DNA from 3 places in the Faunimonas sp. B44 genome. Region 2 is predicted to be linked to each of the others. Evidence: riboswitches for the same ligand, from Rfam matches in the RefSeq annotation. Region 2 holds a riboswitch; each other region holds the start of a gene.

Evidence for each region. Region 2 has a riboswitch for thiamine pyrophosphate ahead of ACUN0C_RS17395 (ABC transporter permease). Riboswitches for the same ligand answer to the same signal wherever they lie in the genome.
Region 1: it holds a riboswitch for thiamine pyrophosphate, as region 2 does, so the genes downstream of both, thiB (thiamine ABC transporter substrate binding subunit) here and ACUN0C_RS17395 (ABC transporter permease) in region 2, are expected to answer to the same signal.
Region 3: it holds a riboswitch for thiamine pyrophosphate, as region 2 does, so the genes downstream of both, thiM (hydroxyethylthiazole kinase) here and ACUN0C_RS17395 (ABC transporter permease) in region 2, are expected to answer to the same signal.

What each region holds. Positions count from the first base shown of each region.
Region 1 covers NZ_JBQYEX010000001.1:127,367-137,863, reverse strand. The annotation lists gene arfB (alternative ribosome rescue aminoacyl-tRNA hydrolase ArfB) at 56-478, shown strand; gene ACUN0C_RS00670 (MATE family efflux transporter) at 541-1,971, shown strand; gene ACUN0C_RS00665 (thiamine ABC transporter ATP-binding protein) at 1,975-2,667, opposite strand; gene ACUN0C_RS00660 (thiamine/thiamine pyrophosphate ABC transporter permease ThiP) at 2,660-4,231, opposite strand; gene thiB (thiamine ABC transporter substrate binding subunit) at 4,239-5,267, opposite strand; TPP riboswitch at 5,332-5,430, opposite strand; gene ACUN0C_RS00650 (potassium channel family protein) at 5,541-5,996, shown strand; gene ACUN0C_RS00645 (cation:proton antiporter) at 6,089-7,786, shown strand; gene ACUN0C_RS00640 (universal stress protein) at 7,783-8,658, shown strand; gene ACUN0C_RS00635 (DUF4212 domain-containing protein) at 8,829-9,077, shown strand; gene ACUN0C_RS00630 (sodium:solute symporter family protein) at 9,087-10,497, shown strand, end outside.
Region 2 covers NZ_JBQYEX010000014.1:57,499-67,995, forward strand. The annotation lists gene ACUN0C_RS17365 (outer membrane protein) at 1-245, shown strand, start outside; gene ACUN0C_RS17370 (phosphoserine transaminase) at 423-1,598, shown strand; gene serA (phosphoglycerate dehydrogenase) at 1,677-3,263, shown strand; gene ACUN0C_RS17380 (adenylosuccinate synthase) at 3,353-4,648, shown strand; gene ACUN0C_RS17385 (hypothetical protein) at 4,687-6,171, shown strand; gene ACUN0C_RS17390 (ABC transporter substrate-binding protein) at 6,201-7,136, opposite strand; gene ACUN0C_RS17395 (ABC transporter permease) at 7,150-7,914, opposite strand; TPP riboswitch at 7,938-8,045, opposite strand; gene ACUN0C_RS17400 (DMT family transporter) at 8,131-9,063, shown strand; gene ACUN0C_RS17405 (erythromycin esterase family protein) at 9,203-10,497, shown strand, end outside.
Region 3 covers NZ_JBQYEX010000007.1:19,493-29,989, reverse strand. The annotation lists gene ACUN0C_RS13440 (LLM class flavin-dependent oxidoreductase) at 1-853, opposite strand, end outside; gene ACUN0C_RS13435 (LysR family transcriptional regulator) at 955-1,935, shown strand; gene ACUN0C_RS13430 (Gfo/Idh/MocA family protein) at 2,040-3,035, shown strand; gene ACUN0C_RS13425 (Hsp20/alpha crystallin family protein) at 3,171-3,575, shown strand; gene lon (endopeptidase La) at 3,589-6,021, shown strand; gene ACUN0C_RS13415 (group III truncated hemoglobin) at 6,043-6,495, opposite strand; gene ACUN0C_RS13410 (hypothetical protein) at 6,585-7,130, opposite strand; TPP riboswitch at 7,302-7,399, shown strand; gene thiM (hydroxyethylthiazole kinase) at 7,390-8,178, shown strand; gene ACUN0C_RS13400 (DUF72 domain-containing protein) at 8,165-9,103, opposite strand; gene ku (non-homologous end joining protein Ku) at 9,267-10,247, shown strand; gene ligD (DNA ligase D) at 10,251-10,497, shown strand, end outside.

The DNA of each region.
Region 1 (10,497 bases), on a different contig from region 2:
GGTATCTGGAGCGGAGGCAGCCCGATTCCAGCCGGGACAGGCGCGAGGCCCCGCCATGATCAGGATCACCGGCACGCTCGCCATCGACGAAAGCGAGATCGCCGAGCAGTTCGTCCGCGCGTCCGGGCCGGGCGGCCAGAACGTCAACAAGGTCTCGACCGCGGTCGAGCTCCGCTTCGACGCGCGCCGGTCGCCGAACCTGCCGGAGCCGGTGCGGCTGCGGCTCGAGCGGCTGGCCGGATCGCGCCTCACCAAAGACGGCGTGATCGTGCTCTTCGCCGACCGCTTCCGCAGCCAGGAGCGGAACCGCGCCGACGCGCTGGAGCGGCTCGTCGCGCTGATCCGCAAGGCGGCCGAGCAGCCGAAGAAGCGCAAGCCGACGCGGCCGACCGCCGCTGCACGGCGCAAGCGACTCACGGCCAAGAAGGAGCGCGGCGAGATCAAGCGACTGCGCAGCACGCGCCCGCCTTCTGACTGAGCGCTGCCTCGCCGTCGAACAGCCGATGGCCTTTCCCGCGGCCCGAGAGTAGAAGCCGCGCCATGCCGGACACGATGGCGAAGAGCATGGGCGCGCGGAGCGCGTGGGCCCGGGAGGTGCGCGCGACCCTTTCGCTCGCCTGGCCGATCATCCTCACCAACCTCGCCCAGACCGGCATGACGGCGACCGACGTCGTGCTGATGGGCTGGCTCGGGCCGCGCTACCTCGCCGCCGGCGCGCTCGCCTCCAACCTCTATTTCGCCTTCCTGATCTTCGGGATCGGGCTCCTCGGCGCCACCTCGGCGATGGTCGCGCGCGAGATCGGGCGGCGCTTCAATTCGGTCCGCGACGTGCGGCGCACGGTGCGGCAGGGGCTGTGGAGCGCGATCGCCATCACGCTGCCGGTCTGGGTCGTGCTGTGGAACGCCGAGACGATCCTCGTCGACGTGCTCGGGCAGGACCCGGCGCTCGCCCAGCAATCGGCCGCCTACATGCGCGCGCTGCAATGGTCGATGCTGCCCTTCCTCGGCTACATCGTGCTGCGCAGCTTCGTGGCGGCGCTGGAGCGGCCGGTCTGGGCGCTCCTCGTCGGCGCGGTCACCATCGTCGTCAACGCGCTCGCCGACTGGGTGCTGATGTTCGGGGCGCTCGGCTTCCCGCGGCTGGAGCTGGTCGGCGCGGGGCTCGCCACGACGCTCTGCAGCACGCTGATGTTCCTCGGGCTCGCGCTCATCGTCTCGGTCGACCGCCGGTTCCGGCGCTACCACGTCTTCGGCCGCTTCTGGCGGCCGGACTGGCCGCGCTTCCGCGCCTTCTGGCGGCTCGGCCTGCCGATCGGGGCGACCATCCTGTTCGAGGTCTCGATCTTCAACGCGGCGGTGTTCCTGATGGGCCTGATCGGGCCGGCGAGCCTCGCCGCGCATTCGATCGCGATCCAGCTCGCCTCGCTCGCCTTCATGGTGCCGATGGGCTTCGGGCAGGCGGCGACGGTGCGGGTCGGCCGGGCGTTCGGCGCCGGCGACCGGCAGGCGATCGCGCGCTCCGGCTGGACCGCCTACGCGCTCGGCGTCGGCTTCATGACCATGACGGCGATCGTCATGGTCGGCGCGCCGGAGCTGCTGATCTCGGCCTTCCTCGACATCGGCGACCCGGGCAATGCGGAGGTCGTCGCGCTGGCGGCGACGTTCCTCGCCTATGCCGCGCTGTTCCAGGTCGCCGACGGGGCGCAGGCGGTCGGCTCGGGCATGCTGCGCGGCCTGCACGACACGCGCGTGCCGATGCTCTTCGCGCTGTTCGGCTATTGGGGCGTCGGCCTGCCGTTCGGGGCGCTGCTCGGCTTCCGCTTCGGGCTCGAGGGCGTCGGCATCTGGATCGGGCTCGCGAGCGCCTTGATCCTGGTCGCGATCCTGATGACCGGGCGGTGGATCGCGCGCGAGCGGCTGGGGCTTGTCGGCGCGTCCGCGGCGGAGGCGCGGCGCGAAGCCCGGGCGTGAGGCTCAGCGGTAGGGCTCGAGCTCGGGATGGACGGCCGCGTCGAGGAGCCGGTCCGGCCGGTCGGCGGCGACCACCCGCCCGTCGGCGACGAAGGCCATCAGCTCGGCGATCGGGACGACGTCCTCCGGCGTGTGGATCGACATCACCACCGTCAGGCCGCGCTCGCGGCGGACCGCGTCCACGAGCGCGATCATGTCGGCGCGAAGGGCGGGATCGAGCGCGGCGAAGGGCTCGTCGAGGAGCATCAGGGGTCGGTCGCGGACGAGCGCGCGGGCGAGCGCCACGCGCTGGCGCTGGCCGCCGGAGAGCTCGCCGGGGCGCCTCCGCTGCATGCCGGCGAGGCCGACCCGCTCGAGCGCCCCGGCGATGCGGGCGCGGTCCTCCGCCTTCAGCCGCAGGTCGGGCCTGATGCCGAGGCCGACATTCTCCTCCGCCGTGAGGTGCGGGAAGAGGTTGTGATCCTGGAAGAGGATGGAGAGCGGGCGCTCGGCCGGGGCAAGCCCGATCAGGTAGCGCCCGCCGAAGCGCAGCGTGCCGGTCGGCCGCTCGCCGAAGCCGGCGACGGCGTGGAGGAGCGTGGTCTTGCCGCCGCCCGAGGGGCCGATCAGCGCGCAGAGCGCGCCGGCCGGGACCAGGAGGTCGTAGCGGGCGCTGAACTCCGGATAGTCGAGCCTCAGATCAGCGATTTCAAGCAAGCGCGTCCCCGGACCAGCGTTGCGCGGCAAGAAAGATCGCGAGCACGAGCGAGGCAAGGAGGAGCGACACGGAGGCCGCCGCCTCCATGCGGTAGGCGCCCATCAGCTGGTGGAGGAGGAGCGGCAGCGTCAGGAGATTGCCCGAGCCGAAGAAGGCGGCGACGCCGAGATCGCCGAGCGAGAGCGCGCTCGATATGCCGAGCGCGACGAGGAACGGCCGGCGCAGCAGCGGCCAGTCGACGATCCTGATGCGCGCGGCGCCGGCGATGCCGAGGCTGTCGGCGAGGCGGCCGTAGCGCTCGGCCGAGAGCGCGAGCGGCGGCTCGACCTGGCGGAGCGCGAAGGGCAGCGCCATCAGGGCGTTCACGAGGACGATGAGCGGCAGCGCGAAGGCGAACGGGTTCACGACCGGCCGGAGCGCCACGAACAGCCCGGCCGAGAGGGCGACCGGCGGGATGGCGAGCGCGGCGAGGCCGACGAGGCCGATCGCGTCGGCGGCCCGGTCGCCGCGCGCACCGCCGCGCAGCCTGCGGGCAAGATCGGCGAGCGCGACGGCGAAGAGCGTCGCGAGCAGCCCGGCCGGCACGGCGATCGCGACGCTGGTGACGAGCGCGAGCGCCGTCTCCCCCGGCGCGAGGCTCGAGAGACCTGCGACTCCCGAGACGAGGATCGCGGCGAGCGGCGGCAGGACGAGCGCCGCCCCGAGCGCGAGCACGAGCCCGTCCAGGGCCTTGAGCGCCGGGATGCCGGTATCCGGCCGCTCGGCGGGGAGCGCCGCGCCCGGCATTTCCGGCGGCCGGCGCGCCGCCGCGAGCACCGGCACCGCGATGGCGAGGCAGATCGCGATCTGGATCGCGGCGAGCAGCCCGGCGCGCCCGAGATCGGCCTCGAAGCGCACCGCCTCGTAGATCGCCACCTCCAGCGTGGAGGCGCGCGGGCCGCCGCCGAGCGCCAGGACGATGGCGAAGCTCGTGAAGCAGAGCAGGAAGATCAGGAGCCCGAGCGCCGGCGCCTCCCGGAAGAGGACCGGCCGGTCGACGATCCTGAACACGGCCCCGGCCGGCATGCCGAGCTGGGCGGCGAGTCGCCAGTGCTCGGCGGGCACCGCCGAGAGGCTGCCGAGGAAGATGCGGGCCGCGAGCGGGGCGTTGAAGAAGACGTGCGCGACGAGGATGCCGGGCAAGCCGTAGAGCCACGACCCGTACTCGAAGCCGAGGAAGCGCGCGGCCGTGCCTGCCCAGCCGGAGCGGCCGAGCACCGCCACGATGCCGAAGACGGCGACGATCGCCGGCAGCACGGTGGCGAGGTTGAGCGCCGCCACGAAGAGGTCGCGGCCCGGGAAGCGGGCCCGGCGCGCGAGCGCCAGCGCGAGCGCCGCGCCGAGAAGCAGCGACAGCACTGTCGAGAGCGCCGCCTGGCCGACGCTGAAGGCGAGGACGCGGCCGACATAGCGCCAGGGCAGGTCCGCGCTCTCCGGGCCCGCGGCCGCGGCGAGCCCGCCGAGCGCCGCCGCGACGATCCCGAAGACGAGGACGAGGACGACGACGCCCGGCAGCCGGCCCATGGCGCGCCTAGCGGCTCATCGCGTCGAGCCATTCGTCGACGAAGGGGCGGCGATGCTCGCGGACCTCTTCCGGCGTCATCAGCAGGGATTTCTCCGGCGCGGGGAGGTCGGCGAAGGAGGCCGGCAGCCCGCCCTCCGGCTCGACCGCCGGATACATCCAGTTGCCCTCGGGGATCGCCGACTGGAACGGGTTGGAGAGCATGAAGCGGAGGAAGCCGCGGGCGAGATCCGGGTTCTTCGACGCGGCGGTCGCGGCGGCGACCTCGACCTGCATGTAGTGCCCTTCGGGGAAGATCGCCGCCCGGTACTTCGTCTCGTTCTCCGCGCCGATGTGGTAGGCGGGCGAGGTCGAATAGCTCAGCACCATGTCAGCCTCCCCCTTCAGGAACAGGCCGTAGGCCTCCGACCAGCCCTTGGTCACGGTGACGATCCGCGGCGCGAGCTTCCGCCAGACGCCGGCGGCCTCCTCGCCGTAGAGCGAGCGGACCCACAGGAGCAGGCCGAGCCCCGGCGCGGAAGTGCGCGGGTCCTGGACGACGAGCGTCGGGCCGTCCTCGGCCTCCACGAGGTCGCGGAAGCTCGCGGGCGGGGCGGCGAGCCTGGTGGAATCGTAGACGAAGGCGTGCCAGCCCCAGTCGAACGGCACGAAGGTGTCGTCGCTCCACGGAACCGGCAGGTCGAGCGCGGCGAGGTCGACCTCGTGGGGCGCGAAGAGGCCGGTCGCGCGCGCTTCCGCGACGAGGTTCTGGTCGAGCCCGAGCACGACGTCTGCGCGGGTGCCGGACCCTTCGAGCTTCAGCCGGGACAGGAGCGTGCCGGCGTCGTCGCTCGCCACCCAGTCCAGCGTGCAGCCGCACTCCGCCTCGAAGCGCTCCTTGATCGTGGCGCCCGGCCCGTATTTCCCGGCGAACGAGGTGTAGGTGTAGACGGTCAGGCGCGGCTTCGCCTGCGCCGCAGCCTGGCCTGCGCCGAGCGCGAGTGCGGCCATCGCCGCGCTGGCCAGCCGCAGCCAGCCGATTCCCCGGAAAACCTTCATGACGCTGCTCCTCGCCTGCGCGTGGTCCCGGGTCGGGCGCGGCAGGGTGCGGGGCGGGAGCCGTCGGCTCTCGGCATCTCATCCCTCCGCCGGCATGACCCGGATCAGGTTCGACGGGTTGGCTCATGCCTCTCAGCCCGGACGGGCACCCCGCGAGACGGCGCGCACGCTAGTGCGGGCGGGGCGAAGGCGCAAGCGCTCGTCCGGCCGGGCGATTGTCGCCGACGCGCCGCCGTCGTAGGCAATGGGGAGGTGGAGCGGGGGGAGCAGATCGTGGCGGTGTCACTCCTGATCGGGGGCGCGCTCGTGGTCGCGACGATCGTGATCCATTACGAGGTGCTGCGGCTCATATCCGTGGCGCTTCCCCAAATGAGGCTCCCGCTCCGCCTGCGCATCCTCGTCGTGGTGCTCGGCTGCTTCGCGGCGCATACCATCGAGGTCTGGGCCTACGCCGCCGGCTACCTCCTGCTCGACCGCGTCGGCCTCGGATCGCTCCACGGCAACCTGGAGCTCCATTTCGCCGACTACCTCTATTTCTCGGTGACGTCCTATTCGACCCTCGGCTTCGGCGACATCTACCCGGCCGGCGCGCTCCGCCTCATCTCGGGCATCGAGGCGCTGAACGGCCTGTTCCTCATCGGCTGGTCGACCTCCTTCACCTATCTCGCCATGGAGCGCCTGTGGCCGCTCCACACCCGGGCGCGGAGCCACACAGACCGGCGCGAGTAGAACCCTCCGCCGGGAGCGGCGGCGGCAGCTCTCGATCCCGTTTGACCATCGCGCCGCGGGCTGCCATTCGACGGCGGTCAGACGGATCGTGGATGGCCGACGTAATCTTTCACGAAATGGCGTGGCTGCTGCTCGGCGCCGCAGCCATCGGGATGCTCGGGGCGGCGCTCCGCCAGCCGGTGATCGTCAGCTTCATCGCCGTCGGGCTGCTGGCGGCCGCGCTCTTCGACAACAGCGCCGAGACCGCAGGCCAGATCCGCTTCCTCGCCGAGCTCGGCGTGGCGCTCCTGCTCTTCCTGGTCGGCCTGAAGCTCGACTTCCGCCTGGTCAGGACGCTCGGCCCGGTGTCGCTCGCGACCGGGCTCGGGCAGGTCCTCTTCACCTCGGTGATCGGGTTCGGCATCGGGCTCGCGCTCGGCCTCGACGCCGTCACCAGCCTCTACGTCGCGGTCGCGCTCACCTTCTCCTCCACGATCATCATCGTGAAGCTGCTCAGCGACAAGCGCGAGCTCGAGACGCTGCACGGCCGCATCGCGCTCGGCTTCCTGATCGTGCAGGACATCGTAGTCGTGATCACGATGGTGGTCCTCTCCACTCTCGGGATCGGCGAGGGCGAACATGGCGGCGCCGGCTCGCTCTGGCAGGTCCTCGCCGCGCTCGTCGCCGCGATCGTCGTCCTGATCCTGTTCGTGCGCTACGCGGCGGACGGTTTGATGGGCCGGCTCGCACGCACGCCGGAACTGCTCGTCATCTTCGCGATCGGCTGGGCGGCCGCCGCGGCCGCGCTCGGCGACACGGTCGGGCTCGGCAAGGAGATCGGCGGGCTCATTGCGGGCGTGTCGCTCGGCTCGACGCCCTATCGCGACATGATCTCCGCCCGGCTCGCCGGGCTCCGGGAATTCCTGCTCCTCTTCTTCTTCGTCTCGATCGGCGCGTCCTTCGACCTCTCCGGCCTCGGGCAGGATCTCGGGCGGGCGATCGTCTTCTCGCTGTTCGTGCTGATCGGGAACCCGCTGATCGTCATGGTGATCATGTCGGCGATGGGGTACCGGCTCCGCACCGGGTTCCTGGCCGGTCTGACGGTCGCGCAGATTTCCGAGTTCTCGCTCATCTTCATGGCGATGGGTCTCAGCCTCGGCCATGTCGAGCCGTCCGCCGTCGGCCTCGTCACCCTGGTCGGCCTGGTGACGATCGCGATCTCCGTCTACATGATCACCTATTCGCACCAGCTCTACGAACTCGCCGAACCGCTGCTGCGGCCGTTCGACTTCCGGCGCACGCGGCACGGCGCCGCCGACGAGCCCGAGCAGCCCGAGATCGACGTCATCCTGTTCGGGCTCGGCCGGTTCGGCGGGCAGCTCCTGAAGCGCCTGACCGACGCCGGGCTCAGGGTGCTCGCGGTCGATCTCGACCCGCAGGCCGTGCGGGCCTGGTCGGCGCACGGGTACCAGGTCCGCTACGGCGACGTCACGGAGCCGGAGTTCTGGAACGACCTCCCGCTGTCGAAGGCGCGATGGATCGTGCTGGCGATCCCCTACGGCACGATCCTCCTGACGGAGACGGATGCCCGCAGCGGCCTGCTCAGCGCGATCCGGAGCCACCGCTTCTCCGGCCGCGTGGCGATCACCGCTCGCGACGATGCCGAGGCGAGCCGGCTCGACGAAGGCGGCGTGGACCTCGTGCTGCATCCCTTCGACGACGCGGCCGCCTCAGCCGCCAAGCAGATCCTCGACATCGACGAAGCCGCAATTCCGCCCGCAGCGAAGAAACCGGAGGTTCTCGCGTCATGAAGACGATCGTGGTGGCCACGGATTTCTCGCAGCGCGGCGAACTCGCCGTGGCCCGCGCGCGCGTGCTGGCCGAGACGACCGGCGCCGACCTTCTCCTCGTGCACGCGATCGACGACGACCTGCCGACCGACATCCTCCACAACAGGAAGGCCGAGGCCGAGCGCCACCTCGCGGCGGAATGCGCCAGGATCGGAGACGGCACGGCCGTCGCCAGGCGGGTCGTGACGGGCGACGTCTACTGGGCGATCGATTCCGCGGCCAAGGCGGCCGGCGCCGACCTCGTCGTCGCCGGCGACCACCGCAGGAACTTCTGGCGAGACACCTTTCGCGACACGACGGTGGAGCGGTTCGTGCGGTTCAGCGAGGTGCCGGTCCTGATCGCCCGGCAGCCGGCGAGCGAGCCGTACCGCCACGCCCTCCTCGGCGTGGAAAGCTTCGAGCCGGCCGACCTCGCCCCTCTCTTCGCCGCCGTCGCGGCGATCGCACCGCGCCGGCTCACCGCGCTGCACGCCTTCACCACGATCGCGGCCGGAATGATGGTCTATGCCGGCGTCGACCGGCAGGAGATCGACGCCCACCGGAGAGAGGCGGCCGCGACTGCGCGATCCCGTCTCCAGGCTGCGCTCCGGCGGACCGACGCCGCCGCCGGCGCGCTGCCCCGCGTGCTGGAAGGCGAGCCGGCGGAGGCGCTGCAGAAGGTCGCCTCGGAGGAGGGCTGCGACCTCGTCGCCGTCGCCACCCATGCGCGCCGGGGCCTGGTCCGCGGCCTGCTCGGCAGCGTCAGCTCCGAGCTGATCCGGCACGGCACGACCGACCTCCTGGTGCTGCCCCGCATCGCGACCGACACGCCCGACACGCCCGCCACGACGTAGCAGGCGCCGGGGCCGGCCCTCCGCCCAAAGTCGAATCCAGCCACATCTTCCGCGGTGCTAGGATCGCGGCGCTCGAATTGCGCCCTGCGCGATTCGCGAGAAGGGGCACAAGCCCGAGTCTGGTGGAGGCAACGCCGCTCTTTCGGCGGCATTGGGGAGGGCATCGAACGATGTCTCATGATGGCGCCTATTGGGCCAAGACGAAGAGCCTGATGATCACCACGCTGGTGATCTGGTTCTTCTTCAGCTTTGTAATTCACTTCTTCGTACGGTCGCTGAACGAGATCGTGATCCTCGGGTTCCCGCTCGGCTTCTACATGGCCGCGCAGGGCTCCCTCATCGTCTTCGTGATCCTGATCTTCTGGTTCGCGCGGCGGCAGGACTCCATCGACCGCGAATTCGGCGTGGCCGAGGAATAGGGGGGCACGATGTCTGCACGCACAAGCGGCGGTGATTTCACCAGCAATCTCGGCAAGATCTACGCCGTCTACACCGGCGGGTTCTTCGGCTTCGTAGTCCTGCTCGCGATCCTCGAGCAGGTCGGGGTGCCGAACCGCATCATCGGCTACCTGTTCGTCTTCTTCACGCTCGCGGTCTATGCCGGCATCGGCGTGCTCTCCCGCACGATGCAGGTGTCCGAGTACTACGTCGCCGGGCGCAAGGTGCCGGCGATCTACAACGGCATGGCGACCGGTGCGGACTGGATGTCCGCGGCCTCCTTCATCGGCATGGCCGGCACGCTCTACGCCCTCGGCTATGACGGCCTCGCCTACGTGCTCGGCTGGACCGGCGGCTACGTGCTCGTCGCCGTGCTCGTCGCGCCCTACCTGCGCAAGTTCGGCGCCTACACGGTCCCCGACTTCCTGGCGGCGCGCTACGGCGGCAACGTGGCGCGCTTCATCGGCATCATCGTGCTCCTGTTCTGCTCCTTCACCTACGTGGTGGCGCAGATCTACGGCACCGGCATCATCGCCTCGCGCTTCCTCGGCATCAGCTTCGAGGTCGCCGTCTATGTCGGCCTGCTCGGCATCCTGCTGTGCTCGATGCTCGGCGGCATGCGGGCGGTGACCTGGACGCAGGTGGCGCAGTACATCGTGCTGATCGTGGCCTACCTCATCCCGGTGGTGCTGCTCTCGGCGCAGAAGTACGGCCTGCCGATCCCGCAGCTCACCTACGGCCAGGCGCTGCAGGAGATCACCGCGCTCGAGCAGCAGATGGTCCAGAACGGGCTCGCCCAGTCCGTGAAGCCGCACATCGCGCCCTTCACGAACATGGATCCGTTCAACTACTTCGCGCTGATCCTCTGCCTGATGGTCGGCACGGCCTCGCTGCCGCACGTCCTGATGCGCTACTTCACCACCCCCTCGGTGCGTGAAGCGCGGAAGTCGGTCGGCTGGTCGCTGCTCTTCATCTTCCTGCTCTACTTCACGGCCCCGGCCTATGCGGCCTTCGCCAAGCTGGAAGTCTACCAGAACGTCATCGGCGCCTCGATGGACGCGCTGCCGGCGTGGATCTACACCTACGGCAATCTCGGCCTGGTGCAGGTCTGCGGCGTCGACGCGACCACGCTCGAGGCGATCCGTGCGGCCTGCCTGTCGGTCGGCAGCGCGGACAACATCCTCGGCCTCGCCGACCTCAAGATCAACAACGACGTGATCGTCATCTCCACCCCGGAGATCGCCGGCCTGCCGTATGTGATCGCGGGTCTCGTGGCGGCGGGCGGCCTCGCCGCGGCGCTGTCGACGGCCGACGGGCTGCTTCTGGCCATCGCCAACGCGCTCAGCCACGACGTCTACTACAAGATGGTCGATCCCGAGGCGCCGACCCGGCGGCGGCTGA
Region 2 (10,497 bases):
ACTACGTCGCCAACGGGAAGCGGGGAGAAATTCCGGGAACGGCTTCCAAGTGGAACCTGGCCTGGGCGGTTATGGCCGGCGTCGGCATCGAGTTCTCGCCGAACGTCGCACTCGATGTCGGCTACCGCTATCTCGATCTCGGCAGCGGCGAGTCCCCGGTGCTGCAGGGCCTGACGAGCCGCATCAAGTACGAGGATCTCACCGCGCACGAACTGCGCGTCGGCCTGCGCTACACGATCTACTGACCGCAGCCGACAGGCTCTTGTTGCGGGGCGGCGGGCGAGGAGCCCGCCGCCCTTTTTGTCGCGCCCGCCGCACCGTGCCGGGCTGGCTTTGCAGTTGCACGACGGATCGTTTGGGCGTATCGCCGCCAGCGGGACACCCCTCCCCACCGAGGGGCACCTATCTGGAAGGATAGCTCAATGACGGCGATCGAAAGACCGGCCAAGCGGCCGGCGAATCCGTGCTTTTCTACCGGGCCCACGGCAAAGCGGCCCGGCTGGTCTCCCGACATCTTCGCGAATGCCCTCGTCGGCCGGTCGCACCGGTCGAAGGACGGCAAGGCGCGCCTGAAGCGCGCCATCGACGAGACGCGCAAGGTGCTCGGCGTCCCCGCCGACCATCTCATCGGGATCGTTCCGGCCTCCGATACCGGCGCCGTCGAGATGGCGCTCTGGTCGCTGCTCGGCCCGCGCGGCGTCGATGTGCTGGCGTGGGAGAGCTTTGGGCGCGACTGGGTGATCGACGTGCTGAAGGAACTCAAGCTGCCGAATGTGCGGGCGCTCGAGGCGGAATACGGCGATCTTCCCGACCTCGCCTCGGTGGACTTCACCCGCGACGTCGTCTTCACCTGGAACGGCACGGCCTCCGGCGTCCGCGTTCCGGACGGCGACTGGATCGACGCGAACCGGCAGGGCCTGACGATCTGCGACGCCACCAGCGCCGCATTCGCCATGCCGCTCCCCTACGAGAAGCTCGATGTGGTGACCTTCTCCTGGCAGAAGGTGATGGGCGGCGAGGCGCAGCACGGGATGATCGTCCTGTCACCCCGCGCGGTGGAGCGCCTGCGGTCGCACAAGCCCGCCTGGCCCGTTCCGAAGGTGTTCAGGCTGACCAAGGGCGGCAAGCTGATCGAGGGCATCTTCGCCGGCGAGACGATCAACACCCCGTCCATGCTCGCGGTCGAGGATTATCTCGACGGCCTCGCCTGGGCACGGGCGATCGGCGGGCTTCCGGCGCTCTTCGAGCGCGCGGACCGGAACACCAGGATCCTGGAGGACTGGGCGGAGCGGACCCCGTGGGTCGGTTTCCTTGCCCGCGATCCGGCGACGCGCTCCAACACCTCCGTCTGCCTGACCATTGCCGATCCGGAGATCGTGCGGGCTGGTCCGGATGCGCCGGCGGCGATCGCGAAGGCGATCGTGGCGGTCCTCGAATCGGAGAAGGCGGCCTACGACATCGCCGCCTATCGCGACGCGCCCGCGGGGCTCCGGATCTGGTGCGGCGGGACGGTCGAGGCGTCGGACGTGGAGGCGCTGCTGCCCTGGCTCGACTGGGCGTTTGCGACCCAGAAGGCGCAGCTGAAGGCCGCCGCCTGAGCCGATCAGCTCTCCGCCGATTCCCATCCTGCAATGCGGGCGCGGCCTTTCCGCGCCTGCTCACCCGCGAGCAGATCCATGACACCCCGCGTTCTGATTTCCGACAGCCTTTCGGAAACCGCCGTCCAGGTCTTTCGCGACCGCGGCATCGACACTGACTTCCGTCCCGAGCTCGGCAAGGACAAGGAAGCGCTCCTTGCCGCCATCGGGGAATATGACGGACTTGCCATCAGGTCGGCGACCAAGGTCACTGAGAAGCTGATCTCGGCCGCCGGACGGCTCCGCGTCGTCGGCCGCGCCGGCATCGGCGTCGACAATGTCGACATTCCGGCGGCGACGGCGAAGGGCATCATCGTGATGAACACGCCCTTCGGGAATTCGATCACCACAGCCGAACACGCCATCGCCATGTTGATGGCCTGCGCCCGCCAGATCCCTGCGGCCGACCAGTCGACACAGGCCGGCAAGTGGGAGAAGAACCGCTTCATGGGCGTGGAGATCACGTCCAAGACGCTCGGCGTGATCGGCTGCGGCAATATCGGCTCGATCGTGGCCGAGCGGGCGCAGGGCCTCGCCATGCGTGTGATGGCCTACGACCCCTTCCTTTCCGACGACCGGGCCTTGGAGCTCGGCGTCGACAAGGTCGATCTGGACGAGCTCTTCCACCGCGCCGACTTCATCACGCTGCACACGCCGCTCACCGACAAGACGCGGGACATCATCGACGCCAAGGCGATCGCGAAGATGAAGGACGGCGTCTACGTCGTGAACTGCGCGCGCGGCGGCCTCATCGTCGAGCGCGACCTCCGCGACGCCCTGGAGAGCGGCAAGGTCGCGGGCGCCGCCGTGGACGTGTTCACGGAGGAGCCGGCCAAGGAGAACGTCCTGTTCGGCGCGCGGAACGTCATCTGCACGCCGCATCTCGGCGCCTCCACCACCGAGGCGCAGGAGAACGTCGCGATCCAGGTCGCCGAGCAGATGGCCGACTATCTCACCACCGGCGCGGTGCGCCATGCGATCAACATGCCTTCGATCTCCGCCGAGGAGGCCCCCCGCCTCGTACCCTTCGTCAGGCTGGCGGAGCAACTCGGCTCCTTCGCCGGGCAGCTCACCGAATCGGGCGTGCGCGAGATCCGCCTGGAATACGAAGGCGACGTCGCCGACATGAACACGCGGGCGCTGACGGCCGCCGCGCTCGCCGGGTTCCTCACGCCGCAGCTCCAGACCGTGAACATGGTCTCGGCGCCCGCTTATGCGAAGGAGCGCGGGATCCGCGTGCAGGAGACGCGGCGCGAGCAGCACGGCGCCTATGAGAGCTACATTCGCCTCACCGTCGTCACGGAGCGGCAGGAGCGGTCGGTCGCCGGAACGGTATTCTCGGACGGCAAGCCGAGGATCATCCAGATCAAGGGCATCAACATGGAGGCCGAGCTCTCCGAACGCATGCTCTACATCACCAATCAGGACCAGCCCGGCTTCATCGGCCGGCTCGGCACCACGCTCGGCGATGCCGGGATCAACATCGCGCGAATGCAGTTCGGCCGCGACCACGCCGGCGGCAATGCGATCGCGCTCGTCTCCGTCGACCAGCCGATCGCGCCGGAGATCCTGACCGAGGTGCAGGCCCTGCCGCATGTCATCCAGGTGCGGCCGCTCGCCTTCTGATCAACGCTTGGGCTTGCCGCCCAAACACTCTATAGAGGGCCACGCCCCGGCATGGACCGGGGCGTTCCCGTGTCTGATAGAGGGCTGTCATGGCCAACGTCGTGGTCGTCGGCGCACAATGGGGCGACGAAGGCAAAGGTAAGATCGTCGACTGGCTGTCGGAGCGTGCCGACGTCGTGGTGCGATTCCAGGGCGGCCACAATGCCGGCCACACGCTGGTCATCGGCGGCACGTCGTACAAGCTCAGCCTGCTGCCGTCCGGAGTGGTCCGGCCCGGCAAGCTCGGCGTCATCGGAAACGGCGTCGTGCTCGATCCCCACGCGCTCATCGCCGAGATCGAGCGCCTGGCGGGGCAGGGGGTGATCGTGACGCCCGAGAACCTGCGGATCGCCGACAACGCGACGCTCATCCTTTCACTGCACCAGCAACTCGACGCGATGCGCGAGAGTGCGGCGGCTCCCGAAGCGAAGATCGGAACGACCGGACGAGGCATCGGACCCGCCTACGAGGACAAGGTCGGGCGCCGTGCCATCCGGCTGATGGATCTCGCCGATCTCGGCGCGCTCCCGGCCAAGATCGACCGGCTGCTCGTGCACCACAACGCGCTGCGCCGGGGGCTGGAACAGCCGCAGGTGGACCCGCAGGCCATTTTCCACGAGCTCGCTTCCGCCGCCGATCGCCTGCTGCCCTTCATGGACACGACGTGGGACCTGCTCGACAGGTATCGCCGCGACGGCGCGCGCATCCTGTTCGAAGGCGCGCAGGGGGCGTTGCTCGACATCGACCACGGCACCTACCCGTTCGTGACATCCTCCAACACGGTGGCAGGCCAGGCGGCGACCGGATCGGGTCTCGGCCCGCACGCGCTCTCCTATGTGCTCGGAATTGCAAAGGCCTACACCACGCGCGTGGGGCAGGGGCCCTTCCCGACCGAGCAGCAGAACGAGGTGGGCGACTATCTCGGCGAGCGCGGTCGGGAGTTCGGGACCGTCACGGGGCGAAAGCGCCGCTGCGGCTGGTTCGACGCCGTGCTCGTGCGCCAGATGGTCCGGGTCTGCGGCATCGACGGCATAGCGCTGACGAAGCTCGACGTCCTCGACGGGCTGGAGCGGATCCGCATCTGCATCGGATACGAGCTCGACGGCAAGCGGCTCGACCGGCTGCCGGCAAGCCAGGCGGCACAGGCGGAGGTGGTGCCCGTCTACGAGGAAATGGAAGGCTGGGACGGGTCGACGGCCGGTGCGCGCAGCTGGGCCGACCTGCCGGCGCAGGCCGTCAAATACGTCCGCCATATCGAAGAGTTGATCGAGGCGCCCGTCGCTCTTCTGTCGACCAGCCCGGAACGGGACGACACGATTCTTGTTCGCGATCCATTTCAGGATTAGTCCCTGAGAGGGGCATCCGGAATCAGCACGGAAACGCCATGCCGGACTACACGTCCATCCTGAGGCGGTCTCTGGCCGCTCTGCCCGACCAGTCGCCGGAGACGCGGCAGGCGGTCTACGACCGGGCGCGGAGCGCCCTCGCGCGCCAGTTGAGCAACCTGGACCCGCCCCTGGCGCCGGAGCACGAGGAGGCTCAGCGCGCGCAGCTCGAACATTCGATCGAAGAGGTCGAGGCGGACTTTGCGGCTGTGCCGGGCGGGGAGCCTGCCGGAGACGTCGCGTACGCGGGCCGGCCTGCGCCGGCCGATCCGGCCGGAGCGCCGGCAGCCGCGCCGCATGTTCGCGAATCGACCGCCGCCGATGCGGAGCGGCGGCGGGGCGCGCCCGGCCAGGCCGTTCGTCCGCCAGTCGGGACGGCCACGGTCGCCGCCGCAGAGGGCACACCGGAAGCGGATGCTCGGAACGCGCCCATCGCGTCCGAACCGGCCGCTGAGGCTGCCGCTGACGGCGAACCTGAACAGGCAGCGGAGCGCTATCCGGAGCGTCACTCGCGTGCGCCTGCGATGATCATGGCGGTGCTGGTTGCGCTCGTCCTGATCGGCGCGGGCGTACTCGCCTATACGCAGCGCGATACGTTGGCCGCCCTGTTCGGATCCGAACAGCCTGCGACCGAGCTTGCGGAAGGGCCGGAGCCGGAGGCGGCGCCGGCAACCGGCGGCAAGAACAGCGAGCGGCTGATCAACGGCGGCGCCGGCGCCGCCGCACCGGCCGAAGGCGAGGCCGCCGATGCGCCGCCTGCCGCTGACCCCGCGCCTGAAGGGCAAGGGGAGGTTGCGCAGGTCGAGCCCGACCCCGCCGCGCCGCCCGAGCTCACGCCGGATCAGCCCGTGCCGATGCCGGACGACGGCGCGCCGGATACTACGCCGGTGCCCGCCGAACCGGAGGCGGAGGCGATCCCGGCACCTGCGCCGGAGACTGCGCCGGCGCCTGCCCCCGGCCAGAGCATCGTGGCGCAGCGCGCGATCTTCTACGAGCAGGGCGAGGGCGAGCAGTCCGGCCAGGCCGCGCAGGGCCAGACCACCTGGGAACAGGTCGACCGGCCCGACGGCCTGCCTGCGATCCGCGGCATCATGCGCATCCCCGATCGCGACGCGACCGTCACGCTGACCATCTCGAAGAACACGGACCAGGGCCTGCCGGCGAGCCACATGGTGGAGATCGCCTTCGAGGGCGACCTGTCGGAAACGGCGATCGAGCGGGTGCCGGCGCTGGTGCTGAAGCCGAACGAGCAGGCCCGCGGCCAGCCGCTCGCCGGCGCCGCGGTGCCGGTCACGGACACACTGTTCTGGATCGCGCTCTCCGACGAGGAGGAGCAGATCAACCGGAACGTGGCGCTGATGCGCGACGGCTCCTGGTTCGACATGCCGCTCCTCTTCACGGACGGCAAGCGTGCCCTGCTCACCTTCGAGAAGGGGATTGCCGGCGACCGCCTGTTCGAGACGGTCATGCGGGCCTGGGACTGATCTCGACGCAGGGTCGATCCCGCGCCAGGTCACTCCAGCGCGACGGCGTACTCGTCGACCGGGCGCGCCTCCTCGATCAGACCCCGCTCCGCGAGGAACGTGGCGAAGCGGGCGTAGCGCATCCGGTCGAGCGCTGCCGGGCTTCGCGAGAAGCGCGGCAGCGTGTCGGCATAGGCGCGCCGGTTGAGCTCGTCCCCGAGATCGGGATGGGCTCCGAGGAAGATCTCCAGCCCTTCCTCCGGATGGTTCGTGAGATAGAGGGTCGCCTGCTCGACCGCCTCGATGAACCGCTTCAGCCGATCGTCGCCGAGGCTGTCGCGATGGGCCACGTAGATCAGTTCGTCATACGCCGGGACGCCTGATTCCTCCGGGTAGAACGCGGTGCCCTCATGGCCCTCCAGCCGCAGCTGCGTCAGCTCGAAGTTGCGGAAAGCGCCGATCACCGCATCGACGCGCCCGGCGATGAGTGCGGGCGAGAGCGCGAAGTTCACGTTGACCAGCTTGACGTCCTGCATCCCGACGCCGGCTTCCGCGAGCATCGCCTCGAGCAGCACCTCCTCGAAACCGGCAACCGAATAGCCGATCGTCTTGTCCTTCAGGTCCGCGAGCGCCTTCACCGGCCCGTCGGCGAGCACGACGAGCGCGTTGAGCGGGGTGGCGACGAGCGTACCGATCCTGACGATCGGCAGGTCCTGCTCGCGCTGGAGATAGAGGTTCGGCTGGTAGGTGATTGCGATGTCACCCTGGCGCGCGGCGACGAGCCGGGGCGGCGCGCTCGGATCGGCCGGCGGAACGAGCTCGACGTCCAGTCCCCTGTCGGCGAAGTACCCCTTCTCGGCCGCGACGACGAGCGGGGCGTGATCGGGATTGACGAACCAGTCGAGCAGGACGGTCAGCCTGTCGGCCGCGCCCGCGTTCTGGATCGACGCGATGCCGGCGATGAGCGCGGCGGCGAGAATTCTCATTGCGGTGCTTCCTTCAGCGGTTGGAACCTTCCCCTGGCACCCAGGCGAGCTGCCGTCTCACCAGCCCGTCCACGGCGGCGCGAAGCAGGATCGCCATGACGGCGAGGAGAACGAGGGCGACGAAGACGCGATCGGTCTGCATGCGCGCGTTCGCCTGGAGCATGATGAAGCCGAGGCCGGCCGAGGCGCCGACCCATTCGCCGACGACGGCGCCGATCGGCGCAACGCCCGCCGCGATCCGCAGCCCGGACCCAAGCGCCGGCAGCGCTGCAGGAATCCGCAGCTTCCAGAGCGTCGCGATGCGCCCGGCGCCATTGAGGCGCGCGAGGTCGAGAAGATCGGGGTCGGTCCGGCGCAGTCCGTCCGCGAAGGCGGTCGCCACGGGGAAGAAGATGATGAGGCCCGCCATCGCGACCTTGGAGGCGAGGCCGAAGCCGAACCAGATGACGAGGAGCGGGGCGATCGCGAAGACCGGCAGCGCCTGGCTCACCACCAGCATCGGGCCGACCAGCCGTTCCAGCCGCGGCGACAGCGCGAGGAGAACGGCAGACGCGGCGCCGAGCCCGACCCCGATCGCCATCCCGGCCACGATCTCCCAGCCCGTCGTCGACGCGTGCGCCAAGAAATAGCCGGGCTCGGCCGCAAAGGCGGCCGCGATGCGGGACGGCGGCGGCAGGACGAAAGCGGGCACGGAGAGGAGGCGGACGGCAGCTTCCCACAGGAGCAGGAGCGCGGCGACCGCACCGATTCGCAGGCCCGTCTCGGCTGCTCTCCACACGTCCGCGCTCCATCGATGGCGAAGCGGACGCTTGATCCCGTCCCTTCGCCGGCATGACCCGGATCAGGTTCAAAGGGTTCGGCCGTCGGCCGTCTCAGCGCGGCGGAAGCCGCGCACCCCTCGGATGGAAGCGCAGTAGCGGGTTGGCCGGCCGAGGGCAAGGCGCAAGCGCATAGCGGGGTTTACAGGCCCCGCGGGCCGTGCTTACCGCACGCGGTGACACGCTTTTTCGCCTGGGCCTGGCACCAGCCCTATCTCCTCCTCACCGTCACCTCGCTGTTCTGGGCGGGGAACGCCGTGGTCGGCCGGTTTCTGGCCGGCTCGATTCCGCCGGCGACGCTTGCCGGCACGCGCTGGCTGGGAGCCTTCGTGCTGCTTCTGCCCCTCGCCGTGGGCCAGATCAGGCGGGATTGGCAGACGCTTCGGCATCACCTGCCGTATCTCGTGCTCGTCTCCTTCGCCGGCATTACCGTGTTCAACACGCTCCTCTATTGGAGCCTGCAGCACACGACCGCGATGAACGCGAGCCTGATGCAGTCGACGGCGCCGCTCCTCATCGGGGTCTGGACCTTCCTGCTCTTCCGCGACCGGCTCACCGGCAAGCAGATCGCCGGCATCCTGACGTCCCTCATGGGCGTGCTGGTCATCGTGACCGAAGGCGATCTCGGCCGCGTTCGGCATCTCGCGTTCAACGTGGGCGACGTCATGGTCGTCGCGGCCATGACCGTCTACGCGTTCTATTCGGCGCTCCTGAGGAAACGGCCGGTCGTCGGCGCACTCACCTTCGTCACGGTCACGATCGGGATCGGCTCGGTGCTGCTTTTCCCGTTTTCCCTGTACGAGGTCGTGGCGCAGGGCCGCACGGTCGTCATCACCCCCGCGTCCGCGCTGGCAGTCCTCTACGTGATCCTCTTTCCCTCGGTGGCGGCCTATTTGTTCTTCAATCGCGGCGTCGAACTGATCGGTGCGAACCGGGCCGGCCCATTCTTCCACCTGGTCCCGCTCTTCGGCACGGCCCTCGCAATCCTTCTCCTCGGCGAACGCCCGGCGCTCTTCCATGCGGTCGGAGCGGGGCTGATCCTTGCCGGCGTCTTCGTCGCGACGAAGAATCCGGCCAAGCCGAAGGCGCCCGCAGCGCCGGGACGCTGAGCGGCGGACCGAGGGAGGGGCGGCACCGTCTCCGTCTCGGAACCCTGACGCAGGCGGCGTGTTGATTCCGGGTTTGGAAGAGTGGGGGAATTCTCGTGCGCCCCACCGAATGCCAGTCGCGCGCGGCCGAGGAGGCGGCATGGGCGATCTCGTGACGGGCCGCCACGCGGCCGCCCGCGAGGCGGAAAACCTGGCCCGCGCGGTGAGGGAGGCCTCCAGGAGCCTGCCTGCGCCGGAGCGTAGCGACGAGTTCGGCGAGCAGTTCGATGCCTTCGGCGACGCCAGGGTCGTGCTCCTCGGGGAGGCGACGCACGGCACCTCGGAGTTCTACCGCGCCCGTGCGGCGATCACCCGCCGGCTGATCAGCAAGCACGGCTTCGACATCGTCGCCGTGGAGGCGGACTGGCCGGATGCGGCGCGGATCGACCGCTACGTCAGGCACCAATCCGCGCGGCCCTCCGGCGAGGAGGCGTTCACGCGCTTCCCGACCTGGATGTGGCGGAACGCCGAGGTGCGCGAGTTCGTGGACTGGCTCCGCCGGCACAATGACGGCAAGCCGGCCGGGGCGCGCGTCGAGTTTCGCGGCCTCGACGTCTACAGCCTCGGCGGGTCGATCGACGCGGTGATCGGCTACCTCGACGGCGTCGATCCGGAGGCGGCACGGCTCGCGCGCAAGCGCTACGGCTGCCTGACGCCTTGGCAGGCGGAGCCGGCGCATTACGGCCGCGACGTGCTCTATGGCCGGAAGGACACCTGCGAAGACGCGATCGTGAGCCAGCTCGAGGCGCTGCTCGCACGTCGCCTGGACTATGGCGCGCAGGACGGCGAAGACTTCTTCGACGCGGCCCAGAACGCGCGCATCGTGCGTGCCGCCGAGCAGTACTACCGGATCATGTACCGCGGCTCATCGGAGTCCTGGAACCTGCGCGACCGGCACATGTTCGAGACGCTGCGCCGGCTGCTGGCGCGCCGCGGAGCGGGCGCCAAGGCCGTGGTCTGGGCGCACAACTCCCACATCGGCAACGCCGCGGCGACGGCCATGGGCTGGCAGGGCGAGTTCAACATCGGCGAGCTCTGCCGCACGGCATTCGGCGAGGATGCGGCGCTCGTCGGCTTCGGCACCGACCGCGGCACGGTGGCGGCCGCTTCCGACTGGGGCGGACGAATGGAGATCATGCAGGTTCGCCCGGCGCGCGACGACAGCATCGAACGGGTGTTCCGCCAGGCCGGCGTCGCCCGCAGCCTCACGGACATGCGCGGGCAGGGGAGGCGGGCGCTCCGCGACAGCCTTGCCGAACCGCGGCTCGAGCGCGCGATCGGTGTGGTTTACCGCCCGGAGAGCGAGCGCACGAGCCACTATTTCGAGGCGGTCCTGCCGGAGCAGTTCGACGCGTTCGTGTGGTTCGAGGAAACGAAGGCCGTCACCCCGCTGCC
Region 3 (10,497 bases), on a different contig from region 2:
CCTCTTTGAAGAGGCCGGCGCGGCCGCCCTTCTTCATTTTCGCGAGGAGCTGGTTGTAATAGAAGCGGTAGGGGCTCTGCGGGCCGAGCGCGTAGTCGCGCGCCTTGTCGAGATCGTCGGCGACGAAGACGCTCTTGGCGACGCGCCAGTCCTCCGGATCGGCCTTGCGCCCGACGCGCTCGCAGCCCTCGACATATTTCGGCCAGTGCGACGCCGCCCATTTCGGCAGCAGGAAGTTCGCCGTGATCGCGTACCAGCCGCGCGCCGCGGCCTCTGTCACGCCCTTCGAGAACGGCGCCACGACGGTGACCACGATCGGCGGGTGCGGCGCCTGCAGCGGCCTCGGCACGATGCCCTGGCCGATCTCCGGCATCATCGTGCGCTCGGTCGAGATCCGCCAGAACTTGCCCTCGAGATTGTAGGGCGGCTCGCGCTTCCACAGCTCCAGCACCATGTCGATGCCTTCGACCAGCATGGCGTTGCGGTCGGCGTCGAGATTGCCGAAGGCCTCGGCGTCGGACAGCAGCCCCCCGGGGCTGATGCCGAAATTCAGCCGGCCGTCCAGCATGTGGTCGAGCATGGCGATCTGCGCGGCGACGGCCGCCGGATGCGCGTTCGGCATGTTGATCGTGCCGGTGCCGAGCCGCATCTGCCGGATCGAGGGGCCGATCCACGCCAGGAACATCGCGCAGGAGGTGATGTTCTCGGCCATGTCGGTGACGTGCTCGCCGCAATAGGCCTCCGCGAAGCCCAGCTCGTCGGCGAGCACGAAGGCCTCGCGGTCCTCCGCCAGGCTGACGCGCCAATCCTTCTCCACCGGATGGATCGGCATCGTGAAGAAGCCAAGCTTCATGAGGTCCCCTTTCGAACGGCGCGCCGGGGAAATTAGCGTATCGGCATCAAACGAAAAATGATATGTTGTGATCCCTTCGATCAAGTTATCTGATTGCCCTCATGGTCTCCCTCCGCCAGCTCCGCTGCTTCGTCGCCGTGTACGAGGAGCGCTCCTTCACCGCCGCGTCCGTGCGCGAGGGCGCGACGCAGTCCGGGATGTCCCAACACGTCCGGCAGCTGGAGGAGGAGCTCGGCGTGCCGCTCTTCGAGCGGATCGGCCGCGAGATCGTGCCGACGCCGACCGGGCACCGCTATTATCACGAATGCGTTTCGGTGCTCCGCCACCTCGACCGCGCGACGCGCGAGGCCTCGGCGAGTGGGCTCGATTGCCCGGGCCAGGTGCGGATCGGCCTGATGCCGAGCTTCACGCGGGCCGCGCTCGCCCCCGTTCTCGCCCGCTTCACGGAGCTCGCCTGCCGCACCGACGTCTTCGTCACGGAGGCCTATTCGGGCGTCCTGACCGACATGGTGCGCGCCGACGCGCTCGACTTCGCGGTCGTCCCCGCCTTCCGCGGCGCCACCGGGCTGACGATCTCGCGCCTCATGCGCGACCGCGAGATGCTGATCGCCTCGGCCGCCGGCCCGATCGGGGACCACCTGAAGCCGGTGCGGCCGGCCGAGCTCGGCCCCCTGAACATGGTCGTCCCCGGCCAGGGCAACACCCGGCGCACGACGATCGAATCCTATCTCCTCACCAACGAGGCGAACGTCGCCAAGCGCATCGAGCTCGACGCGATGATCGGCACGCTCGAATTCGTCGCCGCCTCGGACTGGGTCACCATCCTGCCGTCCGTGATCCTCGCTCCCGACCGGCTCGGCGAGCGCTACACGATCCGGCCGCTCGCCGACCCGGACCTCCATTCGGACTTCGTTATCATCGAGCCGGCGCGGCGCGTGATGTCCGAGCCGGCCCAGCTCTTCGCGGACCTGCTCAGGAAGGAGACCGCACGGATCGCGGATCTCTGGCGCGAGGCCCTCGGCGATGCCGATCTCCGCGTCGAAGCCGGGGCGCGCGCGCCGGCGCTCGCCTTCGAGGCCTGACCGGAGCCGTCGATCACGCCGGCTGATGCCGCCGATCGGGCCTTCTAATTTCCACTCCCGGGCCGGCTCTCCTAACGTCCCTCGCGAACCGGAGGGAGTGGGCGATGATCAGGTGCGCGGTGGCCGGGTTCGGCTGGTGGGGACAGCACATTTCGAGTCGGCTCGGCAGCTCCGCGGCGCTGCGGCTGGCATACGTCATCGAGCCGTCGGAATCCCGCAGGCATGAGGCGCAGGCGAAAGGCCTGCCGGCCGTCGCGGATTTCGCCCGAGCCCTGGCCGATCCCGCTGTCGATGCGGTCATCCTGACCACGCCGAACACGCTCCACGAGGAGCAGGTCCGGGCCGCCGCCGCGGCCGGCAAGCACGTCTTCTGCGAGAAGCCGCTCGGCCTTTCCGGTGCGAGCGCGGCGCGCTCGGTGGCCGCCTGCCGGAAGGCCGGCGTCGTGCTCGGCATCGGCCACGAGCGGCGCTTCGAGCCGGCCATGCAGGAGATCGCCCGGCTCGTCCGGGACGGGTCGCTCGGCATCGTCATGCATGCCGAATCGGCCTTCAGCCACGACAAGCTGGTCGGCGTGCCGGAGGGCGACTGGCGGCGCATGTCGCATTCGGCGCCGGCCGCCGGCATGACCGGAATGGGCATCCACCTGACGGACCTCTACATCTGGATGTTTGGCCGGGTCGCGACCGTCTCGGCGCTGACCGCCGACCGCGTGCTCGGCTGGGAGACGGGCGACGTCGTCACCGTGCAGCTCGGCTTCGAGGCCGGCATGACGGCGACGCTGAGCGCCGTCCTGAAGACGCCGCACTACATGCGCTACCAGGTGCTCGGATCGGACGCCTGGGTCGAGGCCCGCAACGAGACGCACCCGGACACGCCCGGCGGCCGGACGCATTTCGTCTTGCAGCGGAGCGGTGCGGAGGCGGAAACGAAGGCGTTCGACTGGACCGATACCGTGCTCGCCAACCTGGAGGCGTTCGCGGCTGCCGCGGAAGGGCGCGGCCCCTATCCCTACTCGGATGCCGAGAAGGTCCACAATATCGAGGTGCTCGAGGCGGTGGCGAAGTCCGCACGCGACCTCTGCACGGTTCGGCTCGGCTGACCTGCGCGGCTTCCCCGGGCGGCGGCCAGCGCGCCGCCGCGGCGCAGGCCGTTTCGGAACGGTGGGGTGACGCGGCCGTTGAGCCCGTGGAGGCGCGCACCTATTTATCCGGCGTATCATTGTGGAAGGGCAGCGATGGCGGCACGTGATCCCGACACCTGGATGTGGTCGGAAGCCTGCGATCTTCTGGCGCGGGCGGAGCGCCTGCAGCGGCAGTTCTTTCAGCTCCAGCATTCGTCCCGGCGCCAGCCGGCCTGGGAGCCGCCCGCGGACGTGATCGAGACGGAGCGGGAGGTGCTGGTGTTCCTCGCCTTGCCGGGCGTCGATCCGGACGGGGTCGAGGCGGCGATCGACGGGGCGGCGCTCGTCGTCGCCGGCAATCGCATCCTGCCGCCCGAGCTCCGCACCGCCGTGATCCACCGCCTCGAGCTGCCGCAGGGCCGGTTCGAGCGCCGCCTTCCTTTGCCGCCGGGCCGCTACGCCGGCGTCCGCCGAACGTCCGTGAACGGCTGCCTCGTCGTCAGCCTGCTGAAAGCGTGAGCTGGAGTTCCGCATGATCCGGAATGAGAGACTGTTCGCCGCTGCGGATGCCCCCGGGGCCGAGCCCGGCGGCGCGCTGCCGCCGCTGCCGCCGCTGCCGAAGGACGCGATCGTCATCGTTCCGGTGCGCAACATGGTGCTGTTCCCGGGCGTCGTGTTCCCGATCGCCATCGGCCGGCCGGTTTCGATCGCCGCAGCGCAGGAGGCGGTGCGGACGCAGGCACAGATCGGCGTCGTCCTGCAGCGCGACCCGCAGGTGGACGAGCCGGGCGCCGACGACCTGCACAAGGTGGGTACGGTGGCCAACGTCGTGCGCTACGTCACCACGCCGGATGGCGGCCACCACCTCGTCTGCCAGGGCGAGGAGCGCTTCCGCGTGGTCGAGTTCGTGCCGGGCTGGCCGTTCCTCGTCGCCCGGATCATACGCCTTCCGGAACCCGACGCGGTGTCGCCCGCCATCGAGGCGCGATTCCTCAGCCTCCAGTCCCAGGCGCTCGAGGCGATCGAGCTCCTGCCGCAGGCGCCTCCCGAAATGGCGCAGGCGGTGCGCGCCATCGCCGCGCCCGGCGCGCTCGCCGACGTCACGGCCGCCTACATGGACGCCAGGCCCGACGAGAAGCAGGAGATCCTGGAGACCGTCGACCTCGAGGCGCGGATGGAGAAGGTCGCGCGGCTCCTGACGCACCGGATCGAGGTGCTCCGCCTGTCGCGCGAGATCGGCCAGCAGACCAAGGCCGCTCTCGACGAGCGGCAGCGCGAGGTGCTGCTCCGCGAGCAGATGGCGGCGATCCAGCGCCAGCTCGGGGAGGGCGAGGGCAAGGCCGAGGAGATCGCCGAGCTGAGCGAGGCGATCGCGAAGGCAGGCATGCCGCAGGAGGTGGAGGAGCAGGCCCGCAAGGAGCTTCGACGCCTGGAGCGCATGCCCGAGGCCGCCGGCGAGTACGGCATGATCCGCACCTATCTCGACTGGCTGATCGAGCTGCCCTGGACGATTCCCGACGAGCCGCCGATCGAGATCGCCGAGGCGCGGCGCATCCTCGACGAGGACCATTTCGGTCTCGACACGATCAAGCGCCGCATCGTCGAGTACCTTGCCGTGCGCAAGCTCGCCCCCCAGGGCAAGGCGCCGATCCTCTGCTTCGTCGGGCCGCCCGGCGTCGGCAAGACCTCGCTCGGCCAGTCGATCGCGAGGGCCATGGGCCGGAAGTTCGTCCGCGTCAGCCTCGGCGGCGTTCACGACGAGGCCGAGATCCGCGGCCATCGCCGCACCTATATCGGCGCCTTGCCCGGCAACATCATCCAGGCCATCCGCAAGGCCGGGGCGCGGAACTGCGTGATGATGCTCGACGAGATCGACAAGCTCGGCGCCGGCATTCACGGCGATCCTTCGGCGGCGATGCTGGAGGTGCTCGACCCGGAGCAGAACGCCACCTTCCGCGACAATTACCTCGCCGTGCCGTTCGACCTCAGCCGCGTCGTCTTCATCGCGACGGCGAACATGCTCGACACCATTCCGGGGCCGCTGCGCGACCGAATGGAGGTGATCAGCCTCGCCGGCTACACCGACGACGAGAAGATGCAGATCGCCCGGCGCTACCTCGTCCCCCGGCAGCTCGAGGCGAACGGGCTCGCGGCCGCGCAGGCGGAGATCGACGAGGAGGCGCTGAGGGCGATCGTCCAGCACTATACGCGCGAGGCCGGGGTCCGGAATCTCGAGCGCGAGATCGGCAAGGCGCTCCGCCATGCCGCCGTCCGCATCGCGGAGGGGAGCGCTGCCGCCGTCCGCATCGGCGCGGACGACCTGGCGGCCGTGCTCGGGCCGCTCCGCTTCGAAAACGAGGTGGCGATGCGGACGAGCGTTCCCGGCGTCGCCACCGGCCTCGCCTGGACGCCGGTCGGCGGCGACATCCTGTTCATCGAGGCGACGCGGATACCCGGCAGCGGGCGGCTGATCCTCACCGGCCAGCTCGGCGAGGTGATGCGGGAGAGCGCCCAGGCCGCGCTCAGCCTGGTGAAGAGCCGCGCCGAATCGTTCGGGGTCGACCCGAAGCTCTTCGCCGACAGCGACATCCACATCCACGTGCCGGCCGGGGCGACGCCCAAGGACGGGCCGAGCGCGGGCGTCGCCATGTTCACGGCGCTGGCCTCGCTCCTCTCCGGGCGCACGGTGCGGAGCGACACGGCGATGACCGGGGAGATCAGCCTGCGCGGCCTCGTGCTTCCCGTCGGCGGCATCAAGGAGAAGGTGGTCGCGGCGGCACGCGCGGGGCTGACACGGGTCATGCTGCCCGCCCGCAACCGGCGCGACTACGAGGAGATACCTGAACAGGCCCGGGCGAAGCTGGAATTCGTCTGGCTGGAGCGCGTCGACGACGCCGTGGCCGCGGCGCTCAGCGACGGAACGGGCGAGGCCGCATCCTCCGGCGGCGCGAAGAAGGTCGCCTGACGGTTCGAGCGGCGCGCCGCCCTACCGGCCTCCGCCGGCGACCGGACGGGCCGGCGCGATGTCGGCCGGATCGAAGAACATTGCGAGCTGCAGGCTCTGCGCGATCCGCACCGCCTTCTCCATGAAGCTGTCCGCGACGGCCGGCGGGCAGAGCTCGTCCACGGTGCGCTTGAAGAGGCCGAGCCAGAGCGCGAAATCGCGCGGCGTGACGCCCTCGAGCCTGGCATGGGCGGGCACCGGGCGGCCCTTGTAGCGGCCGGTCTGCATCATGACGGAGGACCAGAAGGCGCACATCTTCGGCAGGTGATCGTCCCAGCGGTCGCCGATCCCGGCGGCGAAGATGGGGCCGAGCCGTTCGTCCGCCCGCACCCGGCCGTAGAAGGTGTGGACCACGCGCGCGATCAGGTCCTCGTCGAGGGCCTCGTGTCTCGGCTCGGGCGAAGTCGGCGCGGGGGCAATCGGGATCGTGGTCATGGCGATCGAAAGATGCAGGGGCTATGCTTCTTTCTACGATGATCCCGCAGCGTACGGCAATGCGACCGTTGGACCGGCTGGCCTGCCGTTCATTCCGAATCGAGGAGTGCGGCCATTCCGTCGTGATCGCCGGTCATCACCGCCGGATCGTCGAGGATCGCGTTCTCCAGCGGGACCGGATCGCCGCCGCGATAGAAGTCCGTGGCGGCGAGCCTGGCCGCGAAATCGTCCCTTGCCCGCACGAAGGAGGCGAAGCGGTGGGCGGGCCAGGCGATCGGATCGACGTTCTCGCGGCTGAAGGCGGCGGTGAAGACGAACGCCCCGCCGGCCGGGAACGGACCGAAGATGCGGCCGTGATTGTTGTCGACGATGAAGGGCTCGTTGGAGAAGGCATGGTCCCGCTCCGTCGGGATCTGGCCGTGATAGGCGTCCCCGATCCAGGCGCGGTAGCCTGCCGAGTGACCCTCGCGAAGCGGATAGCCGGCGAGAGCCGCGGCGCCGATCAGGCGCGTCTTGGCGTCGTCCGCCGATTTCGCCGCGCGGTCGACGATGACGACGTTGATGGGTTCCCGCAGCGCCTTCCCGTCGTAGATCTCCCCCAGCCAGTGGGCGGGCGTGCCCTGCGGATCGATCATCCACTTCCCGATCGCAGGCAGTCCGGGCGGGTTCGCGACGTCTGCTGGCGGGCTTCCCGAGGGCTGAGCCTCTGCGCTCGCGGCGAGAAACGCGGCGCCTGCGACCATTGCGCAGGCCGACCAACCCCGACACACGTAGAGGTTGACATGGTATCCGCTGCAGATAGCCTTCTCCCCGGCGCGGGGTGCTCGCCGGCGGGCGGGCTGAGATGACACCCGTGAACTTGATCTGGGCCATACCAGCGTAAGGACTGCCGCGATGATCGACGCCATCTGGGATTCCGTTCGTCAGGTGCGGTCGCAGCGACCGCTGGTCCTGAATATCACCAACTTCGTGGTCATGAACAACACGGCCAACGCCCTGCTGGCGCTCGGCGCTTCGCCGATCATGGCGCATGCCTGCGAGGAGATCGAGGATCTCGTCGCCGCCACGGGAGCGGTCGTCGTCAATATCGGCACGCTGTCGCCGCCCTGGACCGCCGCGATGCGGCTCGCCGCCCGAAAGGCGACCGCCGCCGGCAAGCCCTGGGTCCTCGATCCGGCCGGCGTGGGGGCGACGGCCTACCGCGACACCACTGCCGCGGGGCTGAGCGCGCTCAACCCTGACGTGATTCGCGGCAATGCGTCGGAAGTGCAGGTCCTCGCCGGCCTCGCCGGCGTGACGAAGGGCGTGGACGCCACGCTGGAAGCGGAGGAGAGCCTCCCCGCCGCCGCCCTGCTCACCGAAGCGACGCATGCGGTCGTCGCGGTGACGGGGCGGAGCGACTACGTGATCTTCGGACACGAGCGCCGAGCGGTCCACAACGGCCACGCCATGATGGCGCGCGTGACGGGGCTCGGCTGCACCGCGACCGCGCTCGTCGGCGCCTTCCTGGCTGCAGTCCGCGACCCGTTCGCGGCGACGTTGCACGCGCTCGCCGTGCTCGGCGTGGCCGGCGAGATGGCAGCCGAGAAGGCGGCGGGGCCCGGCTCGCTGCAGATGCTTCTCCTCGACGCGCTCTATGCGATCGACCGGCCGACGCTCGCCGCTCGCGTCAGGATCGACTGAGGCTCCGGCCGGGTCCTGTTTCCACCCGCAGCACCGCACGCGGCGCGACCCCGACCCGCTCCATCAGGCCCTTGGCGTCGAACGGGGCCCGCACCTTCGCGTCGTTGTCGAAATAGACGTAGACGTCCCGGCTGGGCAGGCCGGTTGGCGGCGAAGCGCTGGCGCGTTCGTTGGTCGGGACTTCGCCGCCCTCCGCCCAGGCGATCGCCCGCTCCGCCCAGAGGTCGAGCGCCGGCCCGTCATAGCCGCTCGCATAGAGGACCTCGGAGCCGTGCAGCCGGCAGTAGACGAAGTCGGCCGTGACATCCATGAGCCGCGGCCAGGTCACCGCGTCGGAGACGACGAGCGCGACGCCCTGCACCCTGAGGAGGGCTATGAAGTCCTCGCTCGCGAAGTCGGCATGGCGGATCTCCAGCGCATGCCGGAGCGGCCGGGTCGGCGCCGGCTCCAGCCACGTCCGGCCCGCGACGCGATGATCGTGATGCTGCCGCGCGAAGGCCTCCGCCTCGCTCGTGTCGCGCGGCAGGAGGCGCAGGAAGCTCTCGATCCGCTCCCGGTCGTAGCCGAAGTTCGGCGACAGCTGCCAGAGCAGCGGCCCGAGCTTGTGCCCGAGACTGAGGACGCCGGAGGCGAGGAAATTCGCAAGCGGGGCTTCGGCTTCGAGCAGCCGCTTCACATGCGTGATGAAGCGGGGCCCCTTGAGCGAGAAGACGAAATCGTCCGGCGTCTCCGCCGCCCAGCGCGCGAAGCAGTCGGGTTTCTGGAGGCCGTAGAAGGTGCCGTTGATCTCGATCGAGTTGAAGGTGCGGGCGGCGAAGGCGAGCTCCTGCTTCTGCGGCAGGCCGGGCGGGTAGAACACGCCGCGCCAGGGCCGGTAGGTCCAGCCGGAAATGCCGATCCGGATGTCGCCGCGGCGCCCCTGCATGCGAGCCTCGCCCTGTCCGCGGCGCGAGCGCCGCCATGCCCGAAATGCGCGACCGGGGCTGCGGTTCGCGCATCGCCGCGCACGGCGGAACTATAGCCGGCATCGGAACGGCTGCGGCGGGCGCGCGTTAGCATCATCGTTCAGCCTTGCACGTGAGTAACCGATGCCCGCCGCCCGGCCGATCTGGAAAGGCCACATCCGCCTCTCGCTCGTCTCCATTCCCGTCGAGCTCTACACCGCCACGAAATCGACCGCGAAGATCGCGTTCCGCCAGATCCACGAGCCGAGCGGCAAGCCGGTGAAATACGAGAAGGTGGTGCCGGGGATCGGTCCCGTCGACACCGGCGAGATCCTCAAGGGCTTCGAATACGAGAAGGGGCAGTACGTCCTCCTCACCGAAGACGACATCGACGACGTCAGGCTGGAGACGCGCAAGACGCTGGAGCTGACGCAGTTCGTCGGCGCCTGCGAGATCGAGCCGCTCTATTTCGACAAGCCCTATTTCGTCGTGCCGCAGGACGAGCTGGCGGAGGACGCCTTCCGCGTCGTCCGCGACGCCTTGCGGGAATCCGAGAAGGTCGGGATCGGCCAGCTGGCGCTGCGCGGCAAGGAGTACCTCGCCGCGCTCAAGCCGTGCGGCACCGGGCTCCTGCTCGAGACGCTCCACTACGAGGAGGAGATCCGGAAGTCCGACAGCTTCTTCTCCGGCATCAGCGGCGAACGGGCGGACGAGGATCTCCTCGCGGTCGCCCGGCAGCTGATCGACAGGAAGACGGCGCCTTTCGACGCCGCGGCCTTCAAGGACAACTACACCAAGGCGCTGCGCGCCCTCATCGACGAGCGCCTGAAGAGCAAGGGCGGCAAGCGGGCGGCGGTGCCGGATGCCGAGCCGGTCCGGACCGGCGGCAACGTCATCGACCTGATGGCCGCGCTGAAGCAGAGCCTCGAAGGGGCTGGCGCCTCCGGCGGGAAGGGCGGCGCTGCGGCCCCGGCCGCCAAGGCGGGCAGCCGTCCCAAGGGCACGGCCAAGAGCGCGCCGGCCAAGGGCGCGGCCTCGAAGTCCTCGGACGAGCCGAAGAAGACCCCCGCGCGCAGCCGGTCTGCCGCGGCCGGCGCGACCGAGAAGGCGCGCAAGTCGGCCTGACGCATGGCGCGCGCGAAGACGTCCGAGGCGCTGATCGAGTACAACCGCAAGCGCGACTTCGCGCGCACCGCCGAGCCGAAGGGCGAGGTGAAGGCCGGCGAGGGCTTCAGCTTCGTCGTGCAGAAGCACGCCGCGACCCGGCTCCATTACGACTTCCGGCTCGAGCTCGACGGCGTCCTCAAGAGCTGGGCCGTCACCAAAGGCCCGAGCCTCGACCCGTCGGAGAAGCGGCTGGCGGTCCGCACCGAGG